3 regions of the Lysinibacillus sp. NPDC086135 genome follow, and region 3 is predicted to be linked to each of the others. Evidence: riboswitches for the same ligand, from Rfam matches in the RefSeq annotation. Region 3 holds a riboswitch; each other region holds the start of a gene.

Region 1 (10,545 bases), on a different contig from region 3:
AGTCTACTAAAGTCCAGACGTTTGGCACAAGCTGCTGTTGCACAGGCGTTAAAGCTTCGAAGGCTGTTTTCACTGTCTGTACATCTTGGGCAGTGGACGTTTTAGGCGATAAAGCGGCAATAGCGTTTTCCACTTCCTTAGCTGCTGCCTTATCCTTTACAACAAGTTGTTCAGCATCTAACAACATCTTTTCGACACCAGCAGGTAATGAGACGTTTGTATGTCTGCGTAGTGCATTAAGCTCAGCTCTAGCATCAGCTACATCTTGATGGAAGGTAATGCGAGAAGAGTTTAATAATTGGATTTTATTGACCACTTTATCGATAGATGTGTTTGGTGAGATATAGGATGTCAGTATTCTTTGTGATTCCGCACTTACAAAGGTCTTTTGCGCTGCATTTAACGTATTGTACCAAGTTTTCGTTTCCATAACATTTTGGTAGTAATTAACGGAAGTCGATTCCACTGAAGCTAATTTCTCTTCAATTTGATCAGCAAGCTTACGATACGCTACTTTCGTCCGTTTATGATTGGACAGCGTTGAATAATTCGTGACGTACTGTTGTTCCGTTGCAGTCAATTCATCGTATGCTTTGCTAGCTGTCTCTAAAGTTGCTTGGAATGAAGAGGTTGTATCATTAATATTCGAAATAAGTCGAACAACATTCGAAACCTTAGAGTTGTAGTAATAAGTATTATCGTATATGTAAGCAGTTTTTACCTGTCCTGTAATATCAGCAGCCGATGCTGACGTAGTAGGTGCAGCATAGATTAGTGAAGGGGCCGCAACTAGGGCGAGGAAGGCTAGTTTTCTTTTGTTTTTCATAATATGGGAAACCTCCTAATTGGTTTTTTCACAAGTGTCATGGTAATTCATGAGGATTTTTGTCCTAGATGAAATCTTTGATTGTCTTGAGAATATCCTAATATATGTTGATAAACCAATTTTATCATATTAGGATTCTTTTATGTATATTTTGAGTGAATAGGTAGATAGGTTGTGCATTTTTTTAAACACTTTGTGTCTTATGTACTTGGGAATACGAAAAGTAAGAGGTCGCTTTTCAATAGAGATGGATAAGGTGGATAGAATCGCAAGAATGATGGATAGAACTGCAAGAATCTATAAGCCTAAAATGAGTCGTGAAGCATTCAAGTATCTTGAGGAAAACGACATTATTGACCATACATTAGCTAAAATTTAACGAATTTGGTAGGGTTCCTAAATATTGCTATGCATGATTATCAAGCTATTGAATTAAATATACTCCAAGCAATTATCGAGAATCATTTAAGTGATTTTAAAACCTATACAGAGGCGATATTGCTTATATAAAAGAAACAACAGGCCATAGAGATTTTCTAGCCTGTTGTTTTTAAATTATAATAGAAGATTTTTATCGTTGTTTACCTGAAAGTTGGACATCATTATAGATGTTGATTGCCTTGTCTAAACTGTTAATAGCATCTGTCACTTCGTGCGAAGATGCATAGGAGTTATTGGCAACAGATTGAGCGTTTTGCACTGCTTTTTCTAGGTCACGTTTTGCTCTTTCTGTTGTCCACTTTTCATAATAAGGTATGTCAGTTCCATCTCCATTAGCAGAAGTCTTTACATACTGAACAGAATTGACGAGTGACGTTAGCCAAGATTTATCAACATAATTTCGATAGTTTACACCGGATTTATGATTACTTCTATACGTTGAAATAGCACTATTTAAATAATTATAGGCAGACGAAATTTCTGACTGAGACGAGTAGCCATTATTTGCAACATTTTGAGCATATGAAACAGCTGAAACTAGAGCGTCTTTTTCACTTTGCGTCGTCCAAATTGTATAAGAAGATAATTCAGATCCATTAACAGAAACGGTTACATATTGAACAGAGTTAATCAGCGATAAAAGGGCAGATCTATCGGCATTAGTTTGGTAAGTACCATATTTTTGTGCATTTTTATAAACTGTGATCGCGTAGTTTAAATTGTTAATAGAACTTGAGATATCAGACTGGGTTGCATAGGTATTATTTGCAACAGACTGAGCGGATGAAACGGCAGAAGCTAGAGCATCCTTCTCACTTTGAGTCGTCCAAGGCGTATAAGAAGCTACATCATTACCATTATTCCAAGATACTGCAACATACTGAACAGAGTTAATCAGCGATGAAAGGGCAGATCTATCTCCACTAGTTTGGTAAGTACCATATTTTTGTGCATTTTTATAAACTGTGATCGCGTAGTTTAAATTGCTAATAGAATTTGTGATATCAGACTGAGTTGCATAGTTATTATTTACAACATACTGAGCGGATGAAACGGCAGAGGTAAGAGCATCCTTCTCACTTTGAGTCGTCCAAGGCGTATAAGAAGCTACATCATTACCATTATTCCAAGAAACCGTTACATACTGAATAGAATTAATCATCGATTGTAATGAAGACTTATCACCGTAAACATATTTTGTTCCGTTCTTTTGCGCAGCTTGATAAACGGTTAATGAAATCCTGTATTGTGTAATAGCATTGTTTATTTGTTCCTGAGAGGCGTTGGAATTATTAGCTACCGCTCTTGCGCTACTTACGGCATATTCGAATGCTGTACGTTCAGCCTGCGTTGTCCATTTCTCAGTTGTTAAAACGTCGTTTCCATTAACAGATACGGTAACGTATGGGGGTATAGCTACTAAATTACTTAGCTCAGTTTTATTCGCCACAGGTAATTTTACAGAGGCTTTTTTATCATCCACCTGTACCTTGTTAATAAGATGTCCTGAATCTAATGCCACCTTTTCCCCGTGTTTGACAATCACTTGCTCAATTTTACCTTCCCCGTAAAGGCTAAAATCTTTCTCAACATCGATTGTAAGCTTATCAACATTGGCAGTAACTTCAAATGCTGTAACTTTACCAACTACATTGATTTTTGAAATAGTCTTGTCAGAAGTCACATGTACTTTCGTACGCTCCAAGTTAATGTCTGGAGATTTAATATCTTTTAAAGTGACATTTAACCAATTAATATTTCTAGTTAATAAAGGTTTAAAAGTAATTGTATCCCCGATAGTAACGTCATCAATTGTAATTGCCTTCTTCACACGATTAGTTACAATAAGCTTATCTTTAATAGTTACATTTTGAACTTTTACATAATCCGCATTTACAGTTAGACTTCCTTCAATCTGTGCGTCACCACCATCAAAATATACTGCTTTTTTGTCAGTGCCAGCTTTAGTTAATGTTAGTTCTGTAACGCTCGTAATTTCGCCGTTTTTCACTACTACTGTTGCTTCGGCATCCATCAATGCAGTTTTATTCGATGTGTTAAAGAGGGGCTTCAGCGACTGGCTAATTTTAAATTGGCCATTGGATGTAAGTACTTTCTCTTTAGTAATGTTGTTAATGGTAATAGTTTGCCCCTTTGTTTTGGCTGCAGCTACCTGCCCATTAATTTGAATTGAGTGGTTTAAAGGTGAATTACTTGAAGCGGCATCTGCAGTGGGCATTGGCGATACTAGGGTTGCTGTAATAGCAGTTGCCATAAAAGTCGTTAATACTTTATTCTTCATTTTAGTCACTCCGATCATTGTATTTAATGGATAATATATCATATATTTCTTTGTTTTAGTACATAAAGGGTATATTTTACTATTTATTATACTTAAATGAAATGTAGTCCCTTTTTCTTTATCGTTCGTTTTTAAGAATCCTTAATTATTTAAAAAAAATGAAAGTGAAGTGCCAGGTTTTTTTTGTACGAAATTGGGTAGTTGGGTGCGGAAATCACGCTCATTTCAAGGGCTATAACGTTCTAAAAAGTAACTTTTACCATGTTGTTAAAGACACTGTATTAGTTTAGTGTGTTCAGGAAAAACGCCTTGATATGAGTGGTGAGTTAGTTTTGAAGTACATTGACCAAGCATAAAAACAGCACTACTATAGGAGAGGGAAGGGGGACAAGCTATGATGTATCTCGGTATGATTTTTTTTAAAATTGTGACTCCAATTCTAGTGCTTCTAGTACTTGGTGCAGTTTTACAAAAGAAATTTCGCTTTAATTTAAAGGCGTTATCTCAACTTATTACATATTGCTTCATGCCAGCAGCAGTTTTTGTGAATATATATGAAACGAGTATAGAGCTGTCTGTGCTTGGGGAAGTTGCGTTATTTATTCTACTCTTTATCGGAAGCCAAATGGTGCTTAGTCATTTTCTTGCAAAGGGACTAGGCTTAGTAAAAACAGAGGCTGCGGTGTTTAAAAATAGTGTTGTCCTAATTAATTCGGGTAACTATGGAATTCCAGTTGCACAAATGATTTTTGTGGCTCAGCCGATTGGCGTAGCGATTCAGGTCATTCTCGTTATATTTCAAAATATGACGACCTATACTTACGGCTTGTACAATTTAATTTCTTCAACAAAATCGGGCATGTCTATTGTGAAAGACTTCCTCAAAATGCCCATTATTCATGCACTTATTATTGGTGTGGCAATGAACTATTTTACTATCGCTATTCCGCAGTTTGTAAGAATTCCGATAGACCATGTGGCAGATGGCTTTATCGCTGTAGCATTAATAACTTTAGGGGCGCAACTATCGCAACTTGAAATTAAATCCATGTTCAATAAGATAGTATTCATTAGCTGTTTTACACGACTAGTCATAGGGCCAGCCGTTGCATTGCTAATCATTTTTGCGCTTGGTCTTGATGGTGTCGTGGCACAATCACTTTTTATAGCTAGTTCGTTCCCAACATCGCGAAATAGTTCTAGTCTTGCATTAGAATATGACGTAGAATCGGCAACTGCTGCACAAACAGTTTTATTTTCAACGATTGTGAGCTGTATTACAGTGACGATTGTGATTTATGTGGCGGAACTGTTGTTTACTTAACAGTTTGGTGCTATTCGGAATAAAAAAGATTATTGTCAAAACGTGAGGTTGATTTCCGTTCCGGCTGGGCGCTTTGTCGCTGACGCTTCGCTTTCGCACAGTTAAAACATTTGTCGCTGACGCTTCGCTTTCGCGCAGAGCAGAGCTTCCTGGGGGCGTCCGATGAGCCACTCGCGCTGCTCGCTCCAGGGTCTCATCTGTGACGCTGATCCCCGAGGAGTCGCCCAGCCTCCACTCCAATCAACCTATATGCATGGCTTACGTTTAAACTTCTTTCAGTAGAAGTCTCCCATCTCTATAGGTTGTAAGATACAATTCGGGTTTAAGTTACTTTTCAGTGGTGTCCAAGCATCAGCTGAACACGGATCGATAAGGAATTAATATAGATGCAGGCCTAAGCACAATGCCGAATCCAGATGCAATTATGCCGAGGCATAATTGATCAATTGCTGTCGCCAACTTTTGATGATAAGCAAAAAAAACAAATGAAGCTTCCATCTCTTAACAATATCTGCTACACTATCATCAAACTTAATAGCATTAACTAGGGGAGTCTGATGAGTCAGGCTGAGAGGGAAACGCATAGAGGTTTCTTGACCCTTTGGACCTGATCTGGCTCATACCAGCGTGGGAAAGTTAACCATTATTGCACTCAATGTATTTGCAATAACTATACCTTTACATTCTTAGCCGGATCCAAAATTTTTTGGATTCGGCTTTTGTCTTTATTGGGGTGAGCTAGATTCGGTCCTTGTATAAATATAAAAGGGGGCGAAGTAGTTTATGACAACAGTTAGCGACAAGAATATTACGATTATGTCTAGTTTTGAAGGAAGTAAAAAAGTTTACGTAGAAGGTTCTCAACCAGATATTTTAGTGCCAATGCGTGAAATTGCTCTAAGTCCAACGACAGGAAGCTTTGGTGAAGAGGAAAATGCACCAGTACGTGTTTATGATACGAGCGGCCCGTATACTGATCCTGCGTATAAGGTGGACATTACGAAAGGATTGCCAGCTTTATGTAGTGCATGGATCAAAGAACGAGGTGACGTTGAAGAATACGAAGGGCGTACTATCAAGCCAGAAGATAATGGATTCCGCAAAGCTGATGATCCACGAATAAGTGAAAATATTTTTCCGTATTTATCCAAAAAGCCTTTGCGTGCGAAGAAAGGTAAAAATGTAACGCAGCTTCACTATGCACGAAAGGGAATTATTACTCCAGAAATGGAATTTGTAGCGATACGCGAAAATATGGACCCAGAATTTGTGCGCTCAGAGATCGCGGCAGGACGTGCTATTTTGCCATCTAATATTAATCACCCTGAGGCAGAGCCGATGATTATTGGACGTAACTTCCACGTAAAAATAAACGCCAATATTGGAAATTCAGCGGTGTCATCCTCTATTGCAGAAGAGGTAGAAAAAATGACGTGGGCTACACGCTGGGGTGCTGATAACATTATGGATTTATCTACTGGTAAGCATATTCATACGACACGTGAATGGATTATTCGTAACGCCGCGGTGCCAGTGGGAACGGTGCCGATTTATCAAGCGCTAGAAAAAGTAAATGGAGTGGCAGAGGATTTAACATGGGAGGTGTATCGTGATACGTTAATCGAACAGGCTGAGCAAGGTGTTGATTACTTCACGATTCATGCAGGGGTATTGCTACGCTATGTGCCATTAACGGCTAATCGTGTAACAGGCATAGTGTCTCGAGGAGGCTCGATTATGGCGCAGTGGTGTTTATATCACCATCAAGAGAGCTTCTTATATACTCATTTTGAAGAGATCTGCGAAATTATGAAAACCTATGATGTTGCCTTCTCTTTAGGTGATGGTTTACGTCCTGGTTCTATTGCAGATGCAAATGATGAGGCTCAATTTGCAGAGCTAGAAACGCTAGGGGAATTAACGCAAATTGCCTGGGAGCATGATGTACAGGTGATGGTAGAAGGACCAGGGCATGTACCAATGCATCTTATTAAAGAAAATATGGATAAACAGTTAGAGGTGTGTAAGGAAGCTCCTTTCTATACTTTAGGACCGTTGACAACAGATATTGCCCCTGGTTACGACCATATTACATCGGCTATTGGTGCTGCAATGATAGGGTGGTATGGTACGGCAATGCTATGTTATGTGACGCCAAAAGAGCATCTCGGCCTACCAAATCGTGACGATGTTCGTGTAGGGGTTATTACGTATAAAATTGCTGCACATGCTGCCGATTTAGCGAAAGGGCATCCGGGAGCACAGCAGCGTGACGATGCGCTATCTAAGGCACGATTTGAATTCCGCTGGCGCGATCAATTCAATCTTTCGTTAGATCCAGAGCGTGCAGTTGAATACCATGATGAAACATTGCCTGCAGAAGGGGCAAAAACTGCGCACTTTTGTTCAATGTGTGGACCTAAGTTTTGTAGTATGAGAATCTCACAGGATATTCGTAATTATGCAAAAGAGAGTGACTTAAATACGACTGAAGCAATCCACAAAGGTATGAAGGAGAAAGCAGAGGAATTTAAACAGGCAGGCAGTCAAATTTATCAATAATTAGTAAAGCAGGCTTGTGTCAAATTAGGCACAAGCCTTATTAGTTTCATCGGACGCCCCCAGAAAAGCGCCCTGTCGGAACGGAAATCAACCACACATTATGGTGATGAGTCTTCGTTCTGTCATTAATATAAAAAAACTCCATGTGAAGATGTCCTTCACATGGAGTAAAAAGTTGGATTGGATATCAATAATAATGGAAAATTAAACGTTTGTTGCTTGCTTTTCGTATGGGTTTGAAAGATCCATACCTTCTAATGAAAGACCCATAGCTTTTGCTACACCTTCGCCATATGCTGGATCAGCTAAATAGCAGTGAAGAATATGACGGCCTTTGATGAACTCTTCAACTGGTGCCATATCATTAGCAGTATTTTCGAATAGACGTTGTTGCTCTTCGGCAGTCATTAGGCGGAATAATTTACCCGGCTGCTCGAAGTAGTTATTGTCGTCTTCACGGAAATCGTGGATACCAGCATTACCGTCTATACGTAATTCAGGCTCTTTATAGTCTAAATTATGTTCCCACTCACCATAGCTATTTGGTTCGTAGCTTAAAGTTGAACCTAGGTTGCCATCGAAACGCATAGCGCCGTCGCGGTGGAATGAACGGAATGGGCATTTTGGTGCGTTTACAGGAAGCATGTAGTGGTTCACACCTAAACGGTAGCGTTGTGCGTCTGCATACGCAAAGATACGAGCTTGTAACATTTTGTCTGGCGAGAAGCTAATACCAGGGATAATGTTAGATGGTGCAAATGCAGCTTGCTCAACTTCCGCAAAGTAGTTGTCCGCATTTTTGTTTAACTCGAATTCACCCACAGGAATTAATGGGAAGTCTTTTTTATACCATACCTTCGTTAAATCAAATGGGTTATATGGTAACTCACGAGCCTGTTCCTCTGTCATTATTTGAATGTACATTTTCCATTTAGGGAAATCGCCTTTTTCAATAGCCTCATATAGATCGCGTTGTGAAGATTCGCGGTCGTTACTGATTACTTCAGCAGCCTCAGCACCAGTTAAGTTTTTAATGTCTTGCTCTGTACGGAAGTGGAATTTAACCCATACGCGCTCATTTTCAGCATTAATAAAGCTATAAGTGTGAGAACCGAAACCATGCATATTGCGGTATCCAGCCGGAATACCACGGTCAGACATAACAATTGTTACTTGGTGGAGCGCCTCTGGTAATGAAGTCCAGAAATCCCAGTTTGAATTCGCATTTTTCATATTCGTACGTGGGTCACGTTTTACCACGTGGTTTAAATCTGTAAAGTGTAAAGGATCACGGAAGAAGAATACAGGTGTGTTGTTACCAACTAAATCCCAGTTACCTTCTTCTGTATAGAACTTAAGTGCAAAGCCACGAATATCGCGCTCAGCATCCGCTGCACCACGCTCACCTGCAACTGTGGAGAAGCGTGCAAACATGTCAGTCTTTTTCCCAACCTCTGAGAAGATTTTTGCTTTTGTATATTTAGTAATATCATGCGTTACAGTGAAAGTACCGAATGCACCTGAACCTTTAGCATGCATACGACGTTCAGGAATAACTTCACGGTTGAAGTTCGCTAATTTTTCAACTAGCCATACATCCTGGAGTAATAGAGGACCACGAGGACCTGCTGACATAGAATCGTGGTTGCTTACTACTGGAGCACCACCTGCTGTTGTAAAACGACGGCTACGATTATTTTCATTTGTCATATTAGTTTACCTCCTAAGAAAAATTGTGAGTCAAACTCTTCATCAATAACTATAACAAATGTAAATTATAATTGCTAGTAAATTATAATTATTATTGTTAAAGAATTTTTACATTAAGATACAAACTACAAATATATGCTAGATTTAAATAGCTTATGAATAACCTTTACCACTAATTTAGTTTTTAAAACATTTTCGAGAATTACTTGAAAATAAGTTATGAAGAAGAGGAAGCTTAAGAATAAAATGAATTCTTTTGTTTACTTATTCTTATTGAAAATAGAGTATGATAATTGAAAATAATTGCAGTGAAAGTTTTGGGGATCAGGTATCGGAGATCCCTTAAAGATATAGCCTTTACCCGCTACGCTTCGCACAAGTTTCTAGTTAGAACGGAAATCAACTCCTTGTTACTTAAAAGTCTTTTTAAGTTTTGCGATAACGATGGGGAGTAATTCCGATGTGCTGTTTAAAAATTTTTATGAAGTAATTCGAATCATCAAAACCATTTAAATCGGCAATTTCACTAATAGCAAAATCGGTTTCTACAAGCATTTTTGTGGCATTTTGAATTCGGACTTGCTGTAGGTAGCGTTTAAATGGCAGGCCTTGCTTCTTTGAAAAAATCGTACTTAAATAATTGGGACTAATCCCTAATTTATGAGCAACGTAAGGTAATGATAACCCGCTATCCTGAAATTGCTGGTCGATAATTTCTATGGCCAGTTCTACATAGTCAGCCCGTTTTTCTATTCGAGCCTCATTAGCTAATTCAATCAGCCTTTGTGTAAATGATATGATGCCATTTAAAATGGTATAAAATATAGGATGCTCAATAATTAAATGAAAAAGCTGACGATAATTTTGCTCAATTGCCGCTTTCTCATGTAATTTATACTTCAGCATAAAACGCCGAATTTGCGCCAGAACACTCGTTAGATGAATACGTAAGTCATCTTGCTTGTAATATATTCCTTCATTAGATAGTCGATATAAAAATGCTTTGACGGCTTCAATATTTCCGTCCTCTAAACTACTTATTAGTAATTGCTGCTCTTCAGGTGTTAGTAAAGGATCGAAGGGCTGTGTCTCCAATTGTTTGCTCGCATAAAAAATATGCCCATAGCCTTCGTAAAAGCTTTGATGAAGTGCACGTTTTGTTAAGGTATACATATTCTTCATGGTGGTCGGTTCCCCATCATAAACCCCAATATTTAACGAGCTATTATTCGTTAATCGCCATTCCTTCATTAATGTACGAACATCCTTCTCTAAATCATTTGTTTGGAATAAACATACAATTTTTTCTGATAAAGGATAAATCCTCATGCTAGAATAAATAGGCGTTTGCTGAAGCCAGTTGTATAGTTTGTTAAACAT
Region 2 (10,545 bases), on a different contig from region 3:
TGATTGAACGTATTATTCAGTATGGTAATCGTCATCGTGCCACAAATCCAAAATTGCATACTTGTTTAAGAGAAGCAGAAAAATCCTTTAATCAATTCCGCTATTCCAAGGCATTAGAAGAGGCTGGAACGGCAGTTGAAGAAATGGAGCCAGGTGCTTTAAAGCGAATTCAAGAACTTGTAGCAGAAGAAACAGTATCAAAATAGTCAAGTATAATAAAGAATTACATCAGCTGTCTAAAAGGTATAGTTAATACTTTTTAGACAGTTTTGTTATAAAGGTGCAAAATTCAATAAACATATGATTTTACGTCTTGGAACGGTTGAGGAAGCTACGCATTCATTTTTAATGAGAAATGGAACGGGAAGCTTGACATGCTGTCTCACTACGATATTGATTAAAAACTATTAGAGGTGTTTCAAATGCATTTATATATTCGGGAAATGAATGAAATTTTTGCGACTGATATTTTAAGTTGGAAATATGAGGAACCATATGATTTTTATAACAATGATCTATGCGATGAAGCTCTAAAAGAAATTCTTGAAAGTCCGTATTATTCAATTGTCAATGATAAAGAAGAGCTAGTTGGTTTTTTCTGTACAGGAACATCAGCACAAGTACCTATAGGACGTGATTATAGTGCGTATTTAGACGAGTACATTGATGTGGGGATAGGGATGAAGCCTGAGCTAACAGGAAAAGGTTATGGTTCAGAATTTTTTTCATTTATTTTAAATCAGCTACAACAAGAAAATCATAGTCCCCTTCGTTTAACAGTAGCTACATTTAATACAAGGGCAATTCACCTGTATGAAAAATTTGGCTTTACAAAAGTCATGGAATTTACAGCTTCAACTGAATTTATAACAATGAAGAAAGATTGAAAATAAGCGTGTTGACTAGGATTTATAGTGGTGAAATTCGCCTTCAATACGGTGTTGAAATATAGTTTAAATATGGTCGCTGAAAGTTGAGGATGGCATTTATTTAAAGCATATGTCATGTATATAAGTTGATTGGAGTGGAGGTTGGGCGACTCCTTGGGGATCAGCGGCTCATCGGACGCCCCCAGCCGGAACGGAAATCAACCTCACGTTATAGTAATAAGCCTAACAATGCAAAACCCAAATTTTTATATTCAGGAAACGCTCATAGTAAATTTTAATATGCCACTCTATAATGGGTGGTTTTGCACATTAAAAGCAAACGAATGAGTGATTAAATTAGGATAATTGTTAAAGTTAGTAGTCAATCGCTGAAGATTGCGTTATGATAAATACCGTTAAATCAACGTTTTGAAAGTGTGTGAATATTAATGAAAGTTAATACAATCTATTTAGACAACAGTGCAACAACAAAACCTTTAAAAGAGGTTATGCAAGCATTTATGGCAGTGAATGAGCAGTATTATGCCAATCCTGCTTCCATTCATGCAATGGGTGTTGAATCAAACGAATTGTTAATGCGTGCACGTGAGCAAGTAGCAGATATTTTGCAGACAGAAGCAAAAAATGTGCTATTTACATCAGGTGGTACTGAATCCAATAACACGGCTATATTTGGTTTAGCAAGTAGCAATACACATAAAGGAAATCATATTTTAACAACCGAAGTTGAACATCCATCTGTTCTTGAATCTGTTAAGCAACTTGAGCAAGAAGGTTTTGATGTGGAATACTTACAAGCCGATAAAAATGGCGTTATTTCTTTAGAGGAGCTTCGTACAAAAGTGCGCAAGGATACCATTTTAGTAAGTATGATGCATGTAAATAATGAAATGGGTGCTATCCAACCAATTTTTGAAGCTGCAAAAATTATTCATGAATCAAGTCGCGCAGCTTTTCACGTGGATGCTGTACAAAGCTTTGGAAAGTTACCAATATTATTTAACGATGAAGATGGACCAGACTGTATTTCAATTTCTGGCCATAAAATTCATGGCTTTAAAGGTTCAGGTGTACTAGCGTTCCGTAAAAAAATGAAATGGCAACCATATGCACTTGGCGGAGGGCAGGAGTTTGGTTTACGTAGTGGAACAGTAGCTGTACCGCAAGCAGTAGCTTTATCCAAAGCAGCCCGAATGGCAGTCGAGACGATGAATAATCGTGCAAAAAAATATCGACAATGGAATGATGAAATATGTACGCAATTACGTGGTTATGGAGATGTAGTGCATATTTTATCAACCCCACAAGGTGCGGCACATATTTTATCTTTTAGTATTCGAGACTTAAAAGGTGAAGTCATTATCAATGCATTGCAAAAACGCAATGTAATTGTGTCAACATCGAGTGCTTGCTCATCGAAACAGACAAAAACAAGCCATGTTGTTGAAGCTTTAAATATTGATGAGCACTTTAAAAAGGGTGTTATTCGTATAAGTTTTGGAGCGCATGTAACAAATGAAGATATAGTAAAGTTTAAACAAGTATTAGATGAAGTATTGATGGAACTTAAAGGAGAATATTAAAAATGATTTGGAAAGAAATTTTAATTCGATATGGAGAGCTTTCTACAAAAGGTCGCAACAAGATGGATTTTATTCGTCGTTTACGCGAGAACATTCGTCATGCGTTTGCGGATTTAGGACATTTACACATTCGCACAGAGCGCGACCGTATGTTTATCGCCATTCAAAATGAAACACAAATGGACGTTCTATTAAAAGGATTACCTAAAATTTTTGGTATCCAATCTTTTAGTCCAGTGGCAGCATGTGAAAAAGACATGGAGGCCATGAAAAAACTTGCCATAACAATTATGGATACATTTAAAAATGAGCAGCTTACTTTTAAAGTAGAAGTAAAGCGTACAGATAAAACATTTCCGTTAGAATCACATGCTATTCAACGTGAAATTGGTGGTTATGTATTACCACAATATCAAAATTTATCAGTAAAGGTGAAACAGCCTGATATCGAGCTTCGTGTAGAGGTACGTCATGATGCAACATATATGATGGCACAAGTTATTCCGGGTGCAGGTGGAATGCCTGTAGGTTCGAATGGTAAATCTTTATTAATGCTTTCTGGTGGAATAGATAGTCCTGTTGCAGGTTATTTAATGATGAAACGTGGAGTGCGCTTAGAAGCGATACACTTCTTTAGTCCACCTTATACAAGCCAAAATTCATTAGAAAAAGTAAAGGTGCTGGCTAATGAATTAACGAAATTTGGCGCTAATATACGTTTACATGTTATTCCTTTCACTGAAATCCAAGTTCTTATTAAAGAAAAAGTACCTTCTAATGTATCGATGACAACAACTCGTCGTATGATGCTAAAAGTTGCTGACAAAGTACGAGAAGAAATTGGTGCATTAGCAATTGTTACAGGTGAGAGTCTTGGACAGGTAGCAAGTCAAACTCTTGAAAGTCTAACAGCTATTAATGCCGTAACGAACACACCGATTTTACGTCCATTAATCTCATCAGATAAATTAGAAATTATCGATATTGCAGAGAAAATAGGCACATACGAAACGTCTATCCAGCCATTTGAAGACTGCTGTACAATTTTTACTCCAGCAAGTCCAAAAACAAAGCCAAAGCTTGAAAAGGTTGAGCATTACGAAAGCTTCTCGGATTTTGATGAGCTAATCGAACGAGCAGTGAAAAACCGTGAAGTCTATATATTCCCGAAAAAAGAGCAAGAAGCCGATAAATTTGCAGATCTTCTATAGAAGAAACTTGCGATTTCATAAGCTAACGAGCCGACTCAGAAGTCTTGAGTCGGCTTTTTTGTTCATTTCCTTCGTAGGCACAATTTACCTATAAAATTTTCGTATTAAAAATCTAATATCGCACATTCTATATTCACAAGGAGGTGAGAGACATGACTTCAACAAATCGCAGTTCAAACAAACTTGCTGTACCTGGTGTAGAGTACGCTCTAGATCAAATGAAATACGAAATTGCACAAGAATTTGGTGTTCAATTAGGAGCTGACGCTTCAGCTCGTGCTAACGGTTCCGTTGGCGGTGAAATCACTAAACGTCTTGTACAAATGGCAGAATCACAATTAAAAGGTATGCCAAACAACAACCTATAATTGCATAATCAGCAATTATTAAAATTAAAACCAGTGACCGTAAAAGGCACTGGTTTTAGTTTGTTTAAATTTTTTATTTTTATCCTGTATTAACGGACTGTATCAAAAGAGAAGCGAGTTGTTCCTATTTCAATTCAATGAGAGCAAAGAAATAGGTGAGGCTAACTGCCCGTAAAAAACCGATTGGTGAAAACTAATAAAAGTTTCACCTTTATCCTACAAATGATTTAAATGTAGAGACTGTATTTGCAATATCCTCACTTTGGCAAATTGCAGAAATAACTGCTATCCCATCAGCACCTGCTTTAAATACCATAGGAGCATTTGAACAGTTTATGCCTCCAATTGCAACGATAGGGAGATCCGGATATTGCATCCGAGCTTGTTGTAAAAAATTAGTTCCACTAGGTGGATTGGCGTCACTTTTAGAAGTGGTTGAAAAAATCGGACCAATTCCTACATAATCAGCACCATATTGTAGAGCAGTTTGTAATTCAGCTTGTGAATGAACAGAAACACCTAAAATCATGTTGCCAATTTTATTACGCACCATCGACACAGGAAAATCCTCTTGCCCAATATGAACACCGTCTGCTCTAAGATTTATAGCCAGCTCGACATCATCGTTGACGATAAACGGAACATGATATTGTTGACAGAGCTTTTGACATTTACGAGCAAAATCTTCATAGGCTTGCCCAGTTAGTGTATTTGGTCCTTTTTCACGATATTGAAACATCGTAATTCCAGATTGCAGAGCTTTCTCTAAAACGTTTAATGGCTCGTGTTTGAAAACATTACTTGTACCCATTATAAAATATAGCTGTAGATCGTCATGTTTCATGAATGATCACCTCGCAGGAATTCTTCAAGTTTTGATAAGCAAAATGATTGGTAGGACCATGTCCATTACCAATAGATAAATCATGAGTTATTGCTAATTGAATAAATTTTTTAGCTTCCTCAATCGCATCTTCTAAAGTTAGTCCACGACCAAGAAAAGCAGTTAATGCAGCGGAAAACGTACAGCCTGTACCATGCGTATTTTTGGTTGCAATACGAGTGGACTGCATGGAAAATGACCGACCATCTTGGAAAAATACATAATCAGTAGCATAACATTTATCCTCTAAATGACCGCCTTTAATAATGACGCATTGAATGCCCATTTGTAATAAGACCTTAGCTGCTTCTTTAATATCTGTTAAAGAATTGATTTTCCTTCCAGAAAGGGTTTCTGCCTCTGGAATGTTCGGTGTTACCACTGTTGCTATAGGTAGCAAACAACTGCGTAATGCCTCAATTGCTTCTTGCTGTAATAAGCTTTCGCCACCTTTTGCAATCATGACAGGATCTACTATAAGCGGACTATTTATTTCAGTTAAAATCCGTGCAATTGATTGAATAATTTCCGAGGAAAACAGCATTCCGGTTTTAATAGCACTTATTGAAAAATCCTCGACAAGCGCTTGGAGTTGTTTTTCGACAAAACTAACTTCAATTGGTAAGACATCCGATACCCCGAGTGTATTCTGGGCGGTTAAAGCTGTAATAACAGACGTTCCAAACACCTTTAATTCCTGGAATGTTTTTAAATCAGCCTGTATCCCTGCACCGCCACCACTATCAGAGCCAGCAATTGTCGTTACAATATGCATCATTGTTCACCACCCTTGGAGAGGCGGTGTAGTTCGTTCAATACTGCAATTTGAAAATCGCCAATATATGGGGTAGAAGAAGCAGCTTGCTCTGCCACTTTTTTATAAAGCGATAATGTTTCTATTAATTGGTCAAATGGCTTATTTCCTACGAGGTAGGAAGCACAACAAATGGCACTCAATAAGCAACCTGTTCCAGTGACTTCTGTCATTTGTGAATTTCCACCTGTAACCCATTGCTGATGTTCGCCATCAGTAATAAAATCCTTTTCACCGGTCACAATAACAATACAATTGTAAAGTTGAGCTACTTTTTGTGCCTCAACTTCTAAAGAAATTGAACCACTACCACTATCTACGCCTTTTTGTTGCCATTCTACATCGGCTATTGCTGCAAGCTCTCCGACATTACAACGAATAGCAGCAAAATTTATTTCCTTGAGTAATTGTTGTACCGTTTGTTTCCGGTAAGTTGTTGCACCTGCAGCAACAGGATCTAAAACAACGGGAATGCCAAGAGCATTTGCTGTTTTTCCTGCAAGTAACATTGATTCTTTCATTCGCTCATTAAGGGTACCGATATTTATTAATAAGCCTGAGGCAATTGCGACCATTTCTTCAACTTCATGACTGTCATCTGCCATAACTGGTGAAGCGCCTATAGCTAATAAGCCATTTGCTTGGAAATTAGCTACAACATAATTAGTGATGCAATGAATTAGTGGATTTTGTTTACGGATAGTATGAAATAACATTTTTAGTCCTCCTTGTTGGATGGACGTAAGCGTGCAAAAAAGGCTCTTTTTCGTGTAGAAAAAAACACGTAAAAGAGCCTTTCATCAGTAAATAGATGTGAATTGCTCCCTACGTCAGTATTAACTAACAGGTTCAAAGGGTCAGGTTTTACCTTCTCAACTCTAAATGAGTCCCCCTGCAATCATGCTTTTAGTTGACCAAAATGTACCATATTATTCATTCGTGTTCAATAGTTTTTTTCTTCATTGCGAAAACGGCACTAATGCTAAGTCGAAATGGATAGTACCAATACGTGACTGATGCCATATAGCAGAGCATGATAGTTGTCACGACTTTAATGAATTGGAGTGAATTCCATTGAAAATGATAAAAATTGAGTTTTATAATGAGCGTACAAAAGGGGGCATTTGCCATGAAAAGAGAAGATTTAATCGCACCAGAATGGTATAACATTTCAGATGAAATTGAAAAATATGCACAGGATTCTACTAAAAATGCATTATTAGTTTATAACGAAGATGAGGAAATTCAATATTTAACATATCGAGCTTTACTTGAAAAGGCAAATCAGGCAGCACATGTATTTACATCTCAAGGTTTAAAAAAAGGTGATGTTATTTTGGTCATGGTGCCAAGATCAGTTGAAGCGTATATCGTTTATATTGCTGCCTTAAAGGCAGGCTTAACCATTATACCTAGCTCAGAAATGCTAAGAACTAAGGATATTGAATATCGAATCAATCATGCCGATGCAAAAGGCGTTGTTGCATTTGAACCTTATATTGAACAATTCGATAATGTGGGAAATTTACAAGAAATACAGCAGTTTGTCATTGGTCATGCACATGAACCTTGGCAGCCATTGCTTGAAAAAATGCAACATCAACCGACGACTTACATAAGTTCTACACCGACTAAGAGTACAGACATTGCATTTTTAGCTTATACGAGTGGTACAACAGGCAATCCAAAGGCAGCGGTTCATACACATAGCTGGGGTTATGCGCACTTGCGAACTACTGCTCCAAATTGGTTAGGTGTACAAGAAGGTGACATTGTTTGGGCTACCGCAGCACCAGGTTGGCAAAAATGGATATGGAGTCCGTTTCTTGCTACTTTAGGAAGTGGTGCGACAGCATTTGTTTACAAAGGTCACTTCGATGCGGCAACATACCTTTCATTGCTTGAGAAATTCAATATTAATATTCTGTGTTGCACACCGACCGAATACAGATTTATGGCAGGTCTTGAAAATTTGCAAGACTTTAATTTAAGTACGATACGTCAGGCTGTGTCAGCCGGTGAACCTTTAAATAGTGAAGTGATAAAAGTATTTTCCGAGGTCTTTAATGTACAAGTACGAGATGGTTATGGACAAACAGAGAATACATTACTTGTTGGAACAATGGTAGGGATGGAGGCTAGAATGGGCTCAATGGGTAGACCTACTCCAGGTAATATGGTTGAAATTATTAATGATTTTGGAAATCCTACTGTAATTGGAGAAGTAGGAGATATTGCTGTGCACTGTGAATCACCCGCGTTATTTAAGAAATATTTAAACGATCCCGAACGTACAAATTTACAATTTAGGGGCGAATGGTATATTACAGGAGATCGTGCATATAAAGATGAAGATGGCTATTTTTGGTTTGAAGGACGTGGAGATGATGTCATTATTTCGTCTGGGTATACGATAGGTCCATTTGAGGTAGAAGATGCGTTATTGAAGCATCCAGCAGTAAAAGAAACGGCCGTAGTCGCGAGTCCGGATGAAATTCGTGGAAATCTCGTGAAGGCATTTGTTGTGCTCTCTGATGGAGTAGTTGGTGATGAAACGCTAATAAAAAAACTACAAAGCCATGTAAAAACTTTAACTGCCCCTTATAAATATCCTCGTGCTATTGAGTTTGTTACTGAGCTACCAAAGACTGCATCAGGCAAAATTCGGCGTGTCGAATTACGTGAGCAAGAAAAAATCCAATATAGTAATCATCGTTGATTTCCTAGGAAATAATGTCGAAAATCAAAGTTCCTGCTTTTTTTATGAACTTTGATTTTTTTTTTATAGTAGATAATGTAGTATAGGTTGAATAAGTTAGATTGGTTAAAGCTTTTGCATAGTATTTGTCAGTTACCAAAATTTGGAAATGTAATTTGTTAAAATGTGTAATTTGTTTCTAAGTGGATTGGAAACGTCATAGATTTAGACCTGAGTAAGCCGAGTAGAGGAGACAAAGGTTAAAAGTATCATATTCTGTGATAACGATGCACTTTCGCAAGAGATCAACCCCATGTTATGGTGCTAAGCATATTATTGCAATAAGTATGAAACAAATTTGGATATCAATCGTATAACGTTATGAGGAGGCGGAAAGATATGAATGGTAAAAGGTGGACCGCTTTAATAATTGCAGGTGTACTATTAGTGTTTTCATTAGGGATCAACACAATTTTTGCAATTTTTAAATCGAATTTCTTTAGTAATTTTGATAGCTTGGTGGAGGGAAACGATTTATCTGTGATGGAAGAAGTTAAAGAAAGTGGCGAAATGGATAAACGTATTGCATACTTAAAGGTTGATGGTACGATTCAAGATGTTGGCTCAAGTTCGTTTTGGGAACCAGTTTCTTATGATCATCAATTTTTCTTAGATCAATTAGAAAATATTTTAAGTGATAAGACTGTGGAAGGTATCGTCTTAAGTGTTAATTCGCCAGGTGGCGGAGTAAAGGAATCAGCTGAAATCTATAAAAAACTCATGGAAATTAAAGAAGAGAGACAAATTCCAATCTATGTAACTATGGATTCGATGGCAGCTTCAGGTGGTTATTATATTTCAGCCCCTGCAGATAAAATATTTGCGCAACGTGATACAATTACAGGTTCGATTGGTGTCATTATGCAATCTATTAATTATCAGGCGTTAGCAGAAAAAGTTGGTATTAAATATGAAACGTTTAAATCTGGTGAACATAAAGATATGCTTAGCCCAATGCGTGAAGTGACACCGGAAGAGCGTGCTATGATGCAAGACATGATTAATGAAACTTATCAGGAATTCGTTCATATTGTGGCAAAAGGTCGTAATATGTCTGAAGCTAATGTGAAAAAAGTTGCCGATGGTCGAATTCTTAGTGGTAAGAAGGCTCTTGAAGCGGGCTTAGTAGATGAGATTGGCGATGAGGAAGCAGCAATTATTGCAATGCGTAAAGACTTTAGTTTAGAGGACGCAGAATTATTTGAGTATTCATATGAGACGGGTGGTTGGCCATCATATGTTGGGATGAAGATTGGATCAATGTTTGGCCCTTCAGCAGAGGAAAAAATGTTGATGAAAATTATGGCAGATTATAAAGCACCAAAAATGATGTACTTATATGGCGAAAACTAAGGAGGGAGTACAATGACAAACAATGATATTGTTATGCAAGGTTCACCCTCTATGGAGAATACGTTCCTAATAGATAAACCAACTACGAATAAAAATTATGCGTTAAAAACGGCAGGCTTTTGGATACGTTTTTGGGCATTTTTATTAGATGGATTCGTTATTACAGCTATAGTTGGAATTCTCGTTAACCCAATTTTTTATTTAATGGATTGGTCATTATCTGAGTCTGTATGGTATGCACCGATTTCGATTATATCCGCTATTCTTTATTACAGTTATTTCGTATTAATGACGAAGTTTTTTGGGCAAACATTAGGGAAAATGATATTTGGATTACGTGTTATGTCATTAAAGCATGATAAGCTTACTTGGTCAGATGTGTTATTCCGTGATTGGATAGGGCGTATCATCAACAGCATTTTCATGCCACTTTATATTCTTGTAGGCATTTTACCAAACAATCAAGGTTTACATGATTTTTTCGCGGATACAACAGTCGTTCATGAAAAAGTTTATATTGAAAAAGATATTGTACAATCATCTTTGCCAATCAAAGAGCAAAAGACTGAATCTGTACCTCTAGAGGAAAAACCAGAACCTGAAAAGCTGGAAAAACATAACGAAGAATAATGGCTTGAGCTGTCTCATTACGGTGAGACAGCTTTTATTTTTGTGAGGATAGAGG
Region 3 (10,545 bases):
ATTAAGCGTACGGAAGGAAAAGACGTTGAGAAAAATCGTCAGTTCTCCCCTTTCAGTACACATGAACGTGTAACGAAAACTAAAAAAGAGAACCTTGAACAAAATTTTACAAAACATAGAAAACACAACCACACAGAGGATGATTAGTGGTTGTGTTTTGCTTGTAATGAGACATCTTGATGTCTAAATGTAATAAGCTTTGGAATAAAGTGCAATGGATATAGTAAAAGAAAAAGGTTAGGTATCCACCACATAAGATCAAAATCAAGCTTTATTGTCCAAAAAGCAATCGCCTGTAATCCTGAGCAAAATGTTAATGCTAGAGATAATAAGGCAAATGCTCTCCACTTTTCATTTTTCACTTTAAAAAGGTAGAGACTTATAAAGCCAGTAACTGAAATTAAAATATCTAGCGGGAAGAACGACCATTTCCATATTACTAATAATTCATTTTGATAATCCTGATATAAATACTCTTCTGGGATCAAATGGAAAAAAGTGACTAGCCAATAGAGTATAAAAAAGAAATCGGTAACTAAAAATATTAATCTTAAAGCTTTACTCATTTACAACCCCCATTTAGTTTTCTTCATAAACGGTTTCTTCAAGAATTCCATGCATAAAAATGTCTACCATTTCCTGCATTGCATCTTGAAGTGAAATCATATATCTGTTTATCGATCCATGTTCCATCAATCGATAAAGCCTTCCAATATAGACTTCTATAAATATCCCTTTATTAAAGACACGTATTTTTTTTGTGGCAATCCCTTCATCTAGTAGCGAAAAGATACCTGTCCATTGTTCATGAATAAATTGATCGAGTGTTTCCCATTGCTTAGGATAATAGCGTTGAAGCTCCTCTAAATATTTGAGTTGAGCAAATTGAAAATCTGCTGGAATGAGTACAAGACATTTCTGTAGTTTTTCTAATAGATTTAAAGTTGAATCATGCAGTATTTCTTCCTCTTTCATCTTCAGTTCATCTATTGCAAGAAGGCTATCGTGATTCTACAATTTTTATCAGCGATGTTTGATGTTTTATCAGCGATTCTAGCTCTTTTATCAGCGATATTTGATGCTTTTTCAGCGATTCTAACTCTTTTATCAGCGATATTCGAGGCTTTATCAGCGATTCTGATACTTTTAACAAAAACACAGCTGCTCTTTAAAAGAACAACTGCGTTATTTGCTATAAATTATAAAATGTTGTCGTATTTCTTGTAATGATACGCGCCGCTTCCTCAGCTGTAAGACCCTTTATCGAAGCGATAACCTCGATGGAATGATCCATCATCCAAGGAGATGTTCGTTTATTGTCAAATTGACCTTCGAACGGCCATGGTCCATCTGTTTCTACCATCATCAGCTCAATTGGGTATTTTTTGATAAGTTGTTGAATCTTAGTCTCATACGTACAATCAGGCGTGACCGAAATGAAATATCCATTAGAAATCATCCGTTCAATCACTTCCTCATCTCCTTTAAACCAATGAAAATGCGCTTTCGTTACTTGATGTTTTCCTAGTAAATCGCAAACAATCGCCGCATCTTCGTACACCGCATGTAATACAATCGGTTTATTTAATTCCTTCGCCAATACGATAAACTGTTCTAACAATGCCACATACGGACGAACATCTATCGCCTTCTCCTGCCTCAAATAATAAGGCAAGCCTACCTCGCCGATTGCCACCATTTCATGAGCATGTTGGCGTATCCACTCAAATAATGCATCTTCCTCCGTTTCACTTGGTAACGGTTGTTCAGGATGAAAACCAAATGCTGCTTTTACTTTTGCATAGGTTTTCGTTAGCTTCCATGTCTTCTCGCACGATGAAAGATTCATGCTAACGGCAATGACATGTTCAGCTTCTTCTAGCAAAGTTGGAATGTCGTGTTCCTTATACTGATCTAAATGAATATGTGCATCAATCAACATTCGCATCACCCTTCTCTTCTTTTAAATACGTGAATAACTGTTGCTTCAATGCCGTAAATGTAGCGGAATGGCGAATTTCTTCTTGGCGTGGCCTTGCAAAAGGTACGATTATTTCCTTTTTAATCATTGCTGGCCGTTTCGTGAGCACAATGATACGATCCGCTAAAAAGAGAGCTTCCTCGATACTGTGTGTTACGAACAATATCGATTTTCGATCTTTCTCCCAAATCGATAAAAGCCAAGCCTGCATTTCAAGCCTTGTAAATTCATCAAGTGCAGAAAACGGCTCATCTAAGCATAAAATGGGCTTATTACTGACAATTGCGCGAATAAATGATACCCGCTGTTGCATACCACCCGACAGCTCATTAGGATACGCATTTTCAAACGCCGCCAGCCCCACATTATCTAACCACTCCTTGGCAAGCTCAATATTTGGTTTGCGATGAAGCTCCTCGACAATCGCAACGTTTTCTACTATCGTACGCCATGGTAGTAAGCAGGGCTGCTGAGGCATATAGGCGATCGTTCCTCTTTTTTGTTGGATATCTGTACCGTTTAATAAAATAGCTCCCTTATCAATAGAAGAGACACCACCAATTAATTGAAAGAGTGTGCTTTTACCACTGCCTGACGGTCCGATAATCGCCACAAATTCCCCGTCCTTGACCTCAAATGATAAATCGCGAATAACCGGAAGAGCATTAAAGGATTTATCAATGTTTTGAATGCTTAGCATAGATTCCTCTCCCCTTCACAACAAGTTTTTCTAATAATCGAATAGCACTAAATAATAGTAAACTTAAAAAAATGATGGCAAAAATCGCTACAAACACGCGATCCGTTCGAAATGATGATTGCGCCAATGTCATATAGACGCCAATCCCCATTTTCGCACCTAACCATTCTGCAATGACAGCTCCCATAACACTATACGTCGCCGCAATCTTAATGCCTGAAAAAATCGACGGGTACGCATATGGCCATTCAAGTTTCCAAAAGGTTTGTGATTTAGTTGCCCCAATCATTTCAAAATAATGTTTCAGCTCAGGTGAGGTTTGACGGAAGCCATCCATTGCCGAAATAACAATCGGGAAAAAGCACACCAGACAAATAATAATGAGCTTTGGCAATAAACCAAAGCCAAACCAAATAATTAAGAGCGGTGCTAGAACGAGCACCGGGACATTTTGTGACATAATAAGAATAGGATAAAATAGCTCCCGCACAAACGTAAAACGATGTAATAGCACAGCAACCGTTAGTCCACACACTATTCCAATGGCAAGGCCTAGAAATGCTAATTGAACAGTCGCTATAGCATGTGGCACAAACGTCTTATACGATTGAAAGCCTTCTTTCAAAATGGCACTTGGTGTAGGCAATAGCCAATGTGGTACGTCTGCAAAACGGACAATAAGTTCCCATATGAATAAGAGGAAGGCGATAAAAATTATCGTCCTTCCTTGTTTGAAAGCCTGCCTCATTACTTGTATTTCTCCGTTAGTGTATTCATTGTAATACCAGATGGCTGATATAAAATTTTCACTTGCGTAATGACATTAATAGCGCCAAGCTCAATCATCTTGTCATTCATTTTTTCAATGATTTGTAGTAAAGTCGATAGCTCACCTTCCATTGTCGTTTCTAATGGATGAACTTCATATTTCACCCCTGATGCGTCGATAACCGTAATCGCTGCATCGACAAACGGGATCACATCCTCATATGTTTCAGTTTTCGGGATAATTTGTACACTTATTAATGAGTTTGCCATGTTACTTTGTCTCCTTTTTCGGTAAAAAGTCGTTTGTATATGCTTGTTTTGCGTTAAATTCGCCCTCTAAAACTTTGTTGTCCGCCATCCATTTCGCGTAATTTTCCCAGATAGCTAGCTTTTGCTCGCCCCATTGTGCAGCGTCATCTTGATATTTATCTGCTAGCCATTCCTGACTTTTATGCACAAGGTTTTTATCTAAATCAGGTACTGCTTCTAGTAAAATATTTGCCGCTTCATTAGGGTGTTTTATCGCATATTCATAGCCCTTTGCTGTAGCAGCGACAAATGCTTTTACCGTTTCAGGATTATCTTTAATCATTTTTTCATTTGTAGCAAGTACAGGTGTGTAATAATCTAACTGATCACTATAATCTGTTAAATATAGCATGTTCAGTTTTTCGCCACGCAGTTCTGCTTCTATACCTGTCCATGCATAATAAATCCACGCAAAATCAATATCTTTTTTCATCATTGTGAAGAAATCTATATCGCCTGCATTGACAATATCTAATTTATTAATATCTGCATTTTTTGTTTGCATTAGTGATTGCAGTACTGCCTTTTCAAGTGGCGCCCCCCAGCCACCGTATGTTTTACCTTCAAAATCCTTCGGTGAAGTAATGCCTTTTGATGCAATGGATGCGAAGCCAGAAGTATTATGTTGAATAATCGCCGCGATCGATACTAAAGGTACATCTTGCACACGTGCCTGTGTAATCCCTTCCTGATAACTTACGCCAAACTGAGCCTTGCCAGACGCCACAAGCTGATCTGCTCCCGCTTCGCCTGGTAATATTATATCTACATCTAAGCCCTGTTCCTTAAAGAAGCCAAGTTTTTCCGCTACATATAAACCGGTATGATTTGTGTTCGGTGCCCAATCTAGGACAACCGATACTTTTGTTAATCCTTTAGTATCCTTTTTAGCCTCTTTTTCGCTACAGCCCACTAATGTGAAAAGTGCAGCCATTAGGACCAATAACCATTTTTTCATGCTCAATCCTCCAAGTAAGTAGTGTGAAATGTTCATGAATGAATGTCTTTACCAGAAGAAAGCGTTCACGGTCTGTGTATACAACAAAAGTCTGAAAACAAAAAACGCCCAGGATTCCTCCCAGACGTTTTACAATCAATATCAAAAACTTTCTTTTTGAATAGATGTTCCCTACGCTGGTACGAGCCAAATCAGGTTCAAAGGGTCAGTGTCTATCGGACACAATCTCAGCTGGCAACACCAGCCCCCCTACATTCTTTCCATATGAACTTTTCGTGATTATTATACCCATATCTATCCGGAAATGACAAGGCTCTATTTGCCGAAAGCGCTGCTAATTTAATTTTAAAGCTCCATGCCTTCCTTCAATTCCTTTTGTTGAATAACCGCAATGTCCTTTTCTTTGTAAAAATCATCTTCGGGAGTGCTAGGTAAACATACACAAAACCCTTCAACGGAGAATCTAAATGGAACCTAGACTTACTAATGATGAAAAAAAGAAAAGAAAAAGATTTGCCATTCTAAACGCCGCAATTAAATTATATAGTGAGAATGGTTTTGCAGAGACCAAAGTAGCGGACATAGCAAAGGAAGCAGGAGTTAGTTTTGGCACCGTATTTACGTATTTTAATTCCAAAGAAGAGCTTTATGAATCGGCAATATTGGAGCCCCTGGAGGAAATCAAACCATATTTTATTGAAATAGATGAACACTTTAAAAGTGATCCTCTTGAAGTAATTAAGGAAATGATAGATTGTCATGTGCAACTTTTTGCAACGAGAAGTGAATACCTACGTTTAATTCAACAGGATCTTGCAAGACCTGATCGATTTCCAAAGCTTTTTAAAGAACTAGATGATTTTGTAAAATTATTTATAGACTGTATTTATCCAGTTATTGAAGCTGGGCAAATGCTTGGTTACTTTTATGAAGAATCACCTTCATTAATTGCTGAGTCGTACTTATCCATCTTAAACGGAATGCGTTTAACGTTTATTGATGAATATACAAACATGGTATGGAAGGATATAACGAGACAAGCCCTTAGATTATTCGGACCTATCTCTAATACTTAAACCTTCTCCATCCTACACCCATACTCTATAAAATTAGGAAATTCAATTTTTGATCTACATGGTAAATAGATGATTCCCTTTTTGACACTATTACAGGCCAAGAACCTAAGAAACCATTACTTCCTTTGAGTGCAGTGAGCGCTGGACTCTTGTTACAGGAATGTTGATCTTCTCTATATGTTTTAGTGTATTTGCTTCTTCAAATAGCGTGTTGTTTCTTTTTGTTGCCTTGTTTATTGGAACAATTGGTGAACTGATGTATGTCCCTATAAAATAGGCAATGATAGGAGAACTTGCCCCATCAAACGCTCGTAGCATTTATATGGCTTTTAATAGCTTGACTACCTACGGAGCAATGATTGTATCTTCGCTATTAATTATCATTGGAGAGTGTATTCGCCCTTTATATATGAGCGGATTACTCCTTATTCTAGGATTAACTGATACATTTTTGTACTACATAATAACAAAATCGCTATACGCTAAAGAAATTGAAGGAAATGAAAGAAAAGTACCTGTTTCTTTTTAAAGATTGTCTTTCCATTAATCGATCAAACCAGATTTCAACTGACTTTATCATTATGTAAAGCATCATACAATCCTCCCGTATATATGTTAGACAAAGAACCCACTTATTGGTTTCAATTAGCTAAAAAAAGCCCAGCTCTCTATAGAGCATGGGCTAGTCATGTTATTTCTCTTCTTTTTTGACCGTAAAGACATGTGAGATGGCACCGTCTGTAGCTATATCTACTTTAAAGGAGCCATTAGAATGGCGATCTGCTCGAGTTAATGCTTGTACATCAAGGATCTCTTGCACACCTTTTTCCATCTCAATCGTTAACTGTTCCTCATCTGTAACCTTTACTACAGCCACGATACGATGTGGGTTCGCTTTTAATTCTGTTAACACTTTTAAGCCGCGTTTTGCACGACTCGTCATCTCTACTTCGGCAACATTCATTTTTTTCACCGCACCGCGATGTGTCACAATCGCAACATACGCAGTGGCATTTGGCGGTAAAACATTGATGCCAACTAATGCTTCTCCGTCTTTCAGCGTAATCCCTTTAACACCGCCTGTTTTAACACCCGTTACTGGCAATTCCTCTATTGGGAAACGAATAGCATAGGCAGTATCTGTCGTTAACAGTAGTTCTACTTCGTCTGTCACGATACCTGCAAAAATCATTTCATCGCCTGACTTAACATTCATCGTTTTGATCGGTTTCGAATAGCGTGTAACAGCATAATCTGCTACAGGTGAGCGTTTAATTTGTCCATCTTTCGTAGCTGTTAAAATATACGTATTGGCCTGTTCGAAAGTCTCAAAACCGTATACAGCAATAATAGATTCATCTTTCCCTGTCGGTACAATACTAGAAATATGCTGACCAAGATCCTTCCAACGAATATCAGGTAGTTCATGGACAGGCTGATAAATATAATTGCCTCGATTTGTAAACAGCAGTAGATGATGCTGTGTATTTAAGTTTGCTTCATATAATAAATAATCGGAATCCTTCATCGCAAAATCCTGACCATTCGAAGCTGCATGTGAACGTGTAGATGTACGCTTAATATAGCCATCTTTTGTGACAGTCACTACGACCTCTTCACTTGGGACAAGGACATCTAACGTAATTTTGATTTCTTCAATTTCTTGTTCGATTTTTGAACGACGTGGCTCTGCAAAACGCTTTTTAATGTCAAGTAGTTCCTGTTTAATAACACGTACAAGCTTTGCTTCACTATTAAGAATACCTTCAAGCTTAGCAATCAATTTATTTAATTCTTCCTGTTCAGCACGCAATTCCGTAATATCCGTATTTGTTAAACGGTATAATTGCAAGCTAACGATTGCCTCTGATTGCACTTCTGTAAAGTCAAACTTCACCTGTAAATTCGTTTTCGCATCTCGTTTATCATTAGAAGAACGAATCGTTGCAATGACTTCATCTAAAATGGACAGTGCCTTGATCAAGCCATCAACAATATGCGAACGATCTTTTGCCTTTTGCAAATCATAAATGGAACGGTTCGTCACGACTTCCTTTTGATGGGCAATATAAGAATCCAGTAACAATGGCAATGTCATCATTGTCGGACGACGATTATGGATAGCAATCATATTAAAATTATAAGCTACTTGTAAATCAGTTGTTTTGAACAAATAGTTTAAAATTCCTTGTCCAGGAACATCTTTTTTCAGTTCAATGACAACACGTAGGCCTGTACGATCCGATTCATCACGAATTTCCGCAATTCCTTCAAGTCGTTTATCGACACGTTGCTCATCGATCTTCTTCACAAGATTTGCTTTATTAACATCGTACGGTAATTCCGTAATAACAATTTGCTCCTTGCCACCTTTAATTGGCTCAACGACTGCTTGCGCACGCACAATGATTTTACCGCGTCCTGTTTCGTATGCTTTTTTAATGCCATCGACACCTTGAATGATCCCACCTGTTGGGAAATCAGGCCCTTTAATAACGGTCATTAAATCATCGACAGTGGTATTTGGGTTATCTAAACGCATAAGAACACCGTCTAGCACCTCATCAAGTGCGTGAGGTGGGATATCTGTCGCATAACCGGCCGAAATACCAGTTGAGCCGTTGACTAGTAAGTTCGGGAAACGAGCTGGTAAAACAGTTGGCTCCATATCCTGATCATCGAAGTTCGGTACAAGTTCAACTGTTTTCTTGCCAATATCGCGTAGCATCTCCGCTGCAATAGCAGAGAGCCTTGCCTCGGTATAACGCATCGCTGCCGGTGGGTCACCATCAACAGAACCGTTATTCCCATGCATTTCAATGAGCATATGACGCGCTTTCCAATCCTGACTCATACGCACCATAGCTTCATATACTGAACTATCACCATGAGGATGATAGTTACCGATAACATTACCGACAGTTTTTGCTGATTTACGGAAGGGTTTATCGTTCGTATTGCCCTCTGTAAACATCGCATATAAAATACGTCGTTGCACAGGCTTAAGACCGTCACGTGCATCAGGCAACGCGCGGTCTTGAATAATATATTTACTATAGCGACCAAAACGGTCACCCATAACTTCTTCTAAAGGTAAATCTTGAAATTTTTCCGTACTACTCATGCTTGGTCCTCCTCCTGTTGGATGAATTCATTGTCTAAAATATTTGAATCATCCTCCATACCGAAGTCTACATTAGCTTCGATCCATTTACGGCGCGGCTCTACTTTATCGCCCATTAAAGTTGTCACACGTCTTTCAGCACGTGCACCATCCTCGATCGTCACACGAATTAATGTACGTGTTTCAGGGTTCATTGTCGTATCCCACAGCTGGTCAGCATTCATCTCACCAAGCCCTTTATAACGTTGTAATATGTAACCCTTTCCAACTTTTTTAATGGCCGCTTGTAAGTCATTTTCAGTCCAAGCATATTCAATCACTTCTTTTTTACCAGTGCCTCTTGATATTTTATAAAGTGGTGGTAATGCGATAAATACCTTTCCAGCTTCAATCAATGGTCGCATATAACGATAGAAGAACGTTAACAGCAGCACTTGAATATGCGCTCCGTCAGTATCAGCATCGGTCATAATAACGACTTTGTCATACGCTGAATCCTCGACAGAGAAATCTGTTCCGACGCCAGCACCAATGGCATGGATAATCGTTGAAATCTCTTCATTTTTCATAATATCCTGCAGCTTTGCTTTTTCTGTATTAATAACTTTACCACGTAAAGGTAAAATCGCTTGGAACGTACGATCTCGCCCTTGTTTTGCAGAGCCACCTGCAGAGTCACCTTCGACTAAATACAGCTCGTTTTTCGCTGCATTTCGAGATTGTGCAGGCGTTAATTTTCCAGAAAGAATGGTACTGGCTTTTTTGCTCTTCTTGCCGTTTCGGGCATCTTCACGTGCTTTACGAGCCGCTTCACGTACTTGCTGGGCACGAATAGCTTTACGAACAAGAGATGCAGACAATTCTGCATTTTCCTCAAGCACATATAAAATTTGCTCCGAAACAACACTATCTACTGCCGAGCGTGCCTCACTCGTACCAAGCTTGCCCTTCGTCTGACCCTCAAATTGTAGTAAATGCTCTGGTATACGAACAGAAACAATCGCCGCTAAGCCTTCTCGGATGTCTGTCCCTTCAAGATTTTTATCTTTATCTTTTAACAGGCCAATTTTACGTGCATATTCATTAAAAACACGTGTTAAAGCTGCCTTGGCACCTGTTTCATGTGTCCCACCATCTCGTGTACGCACATTGTTAACAAATGAAAGGATTGTTTCTGAGTATCCATCGTTGTATTGAAAGGCGAATTCAACTTCAATTTCGTCTTGGATCCCTTCCACATACTTAACAGGATGAAGGACGTCTTTCTCCTCATTCAAATACGCAACGAAAGCTTCAATGCCGTTCTCATAAAAGAAAACATCACCTTTGCCTTCCTCGCGTTCATCAATTAACTCAATTTTTAAGCCTTTTAATAAAAACGCTGACTCACGTAAACGTTCTGCAAGCGTATCATAATTGTATTTTGTTACAGAGAAAATCGTGTCATCTGGTAGAAAATGAACAAGCGTTCCTGTCTGCTTTGTTTGTCCAATTTCTTCTAATGTCGTCACAGGATGGCCACCGTTTTCAAAACGTTGTCGATATTTTTTACCATCGCGATGAATCGTAACTTCTAAAAAAGTGGATAAAGCATTAACAACAGACGAACCTACACCATGTAAGCCACCA

What was found. A riboswitch is a leader RNA that binds a small molecule or an ion and turns the genes downstream of it on or off. The one in region 3 is predicted to bind thiamine pyrophosphate.
Region 1: another riboswitch for thiamine pyrophosphate. It lies ahead of thiC (phosphomethylpyrimidine synthase ThiC); the one in region 3 lies ahead of ACIPKN_RS17760 (ABC transporter substrate-binding protein).
Region 2: another riboswitch for thiamine pyrophosphate. It lies ahead of thiM (hydroxyethylthiazole kinase); the one in region 3 lies ahead of ACIPKN_RS17760 (ABC transporter substrate-binding protein).

Annotation. Positions count from the first base shown of each region.
Region 1 is NZ_JBIVCA010000019.1:87,892-98,436, forward strand. Features, by position in the region: gene ACIPKN_RS21280 (hypothetical protein) at 1-826, opposite strand, end outside; gene ACIPKN_RS21285 (hypothetical protein) at 1,083-1,205, shown strand; gene ACIPKN_RS21290 (hypothetical protein) at 1,235-1,336, shown strand; gene ACIPKN_RS21295 (S-layer protein) at 1,398-3,569, opposite strand; gene ACIPKN_RS21300 (AEC family transporter) at 3,964-4,893, shown strand; TPP riboswitch at 5,430-5,544, shown strand; gene thiC (phosphomethylpyrimidine synthase ThiC) at 5,677-7,455, shown strand; gene ACIPKN_RS21310 (catalase) at 7,660-9,165, opposite strand; gene ACIPKN_RS21315 (helix-turn-helix domain-containing protein) at 9,592-10,545, opposite strand, start outside.
Region 2 is NZ_JBIVCA010000001.1:110,291-120,835, forward strand. Features, by position in the region: gene ezrA (septation ring formation regulator EzrA) at 1-206, shown strand, start outside; gene ACIPKN_RS00465 (GNAT family N-acetyltransferase) at 423-887, shown strand; gene ACIPKN_RS00470 (cysteine desulfurase family protein) at 1,319-2,473, shown strand; gene thiI (tRNA uracil 4-sulfurtransferase ThiI) at 2,476-3,684, shown strand; gene ACIPKN_RS00480 (alpha/beta-type small acid-soluble spore protein) at 3,837-4,052, shown strand; gene thiE (thiamine phosphate synthase) at 4,264-4,896, opposite strand; gene thiD (bifunctional hydroxymethylpyrimidine kinase/phosphomethylpyrimidine kinase) at 4,886-5,710, opposite strand; gene thiM (hydroxyethylthiazole kinase) at 5,710-6,465, opposite strand; TPP riboswitch at 6,555-6,653, opposite strand; gene mbcS (acyl-CoA synthetase MbcS) at 6,879-8,468, shown strand; gene sppA (signal peptide peptidase SppA) at 8,847-9,860, shown strand; gene ACIPKN_RS00510 (RDD family protein) at 9,873-10,490, shown strand.
Region 3 is NZ_JBIVCA010000014.1:50,846-61,390, forward strand. Features, by position in the region: gene ACIPKN_RS17725 (hypothetical protein) at 1-147, shown strand, start outside; gene ACIPKN_RS17730 (YvaD family protein) at 144-566, opposite strand; gene ACIPKN_RS17735 (hypothetical protein) at 580-975, opposite strand; gene ACIPKN_RS17740 (TatD family hydrolase) at 1,193-1,942, opposite strand; gene ACIPKN_RS17745 (ABC transporter ATP-binding protein) at 1,932-2,681, opposite strand; gene ACIPKN_RS17750 (ABC transporter permease) at 2,659-3,429, opposite strand; gene ACIPKN_RS17755 (thiamine-binding protein) at 3,429-3,719, opposite strand; gene ACIPKN_RS17760 (ABC transporter substrate-binding protein) at 3,721-4,716, opposite strand; TPP riboswitch at 4,868-4,977, opposite strand; gene ACIPKN_RS17765 (TetR/AcrR family transcriptional regulator) at 5,184-5,792, shown strand; gene parC (DNA topoisomerase IV subunit A) at 6,484-8,916, opposite strand; gene parE (DNA topoisomerase IV subunit B) at 8,913-10,545, opposite strand, start outside.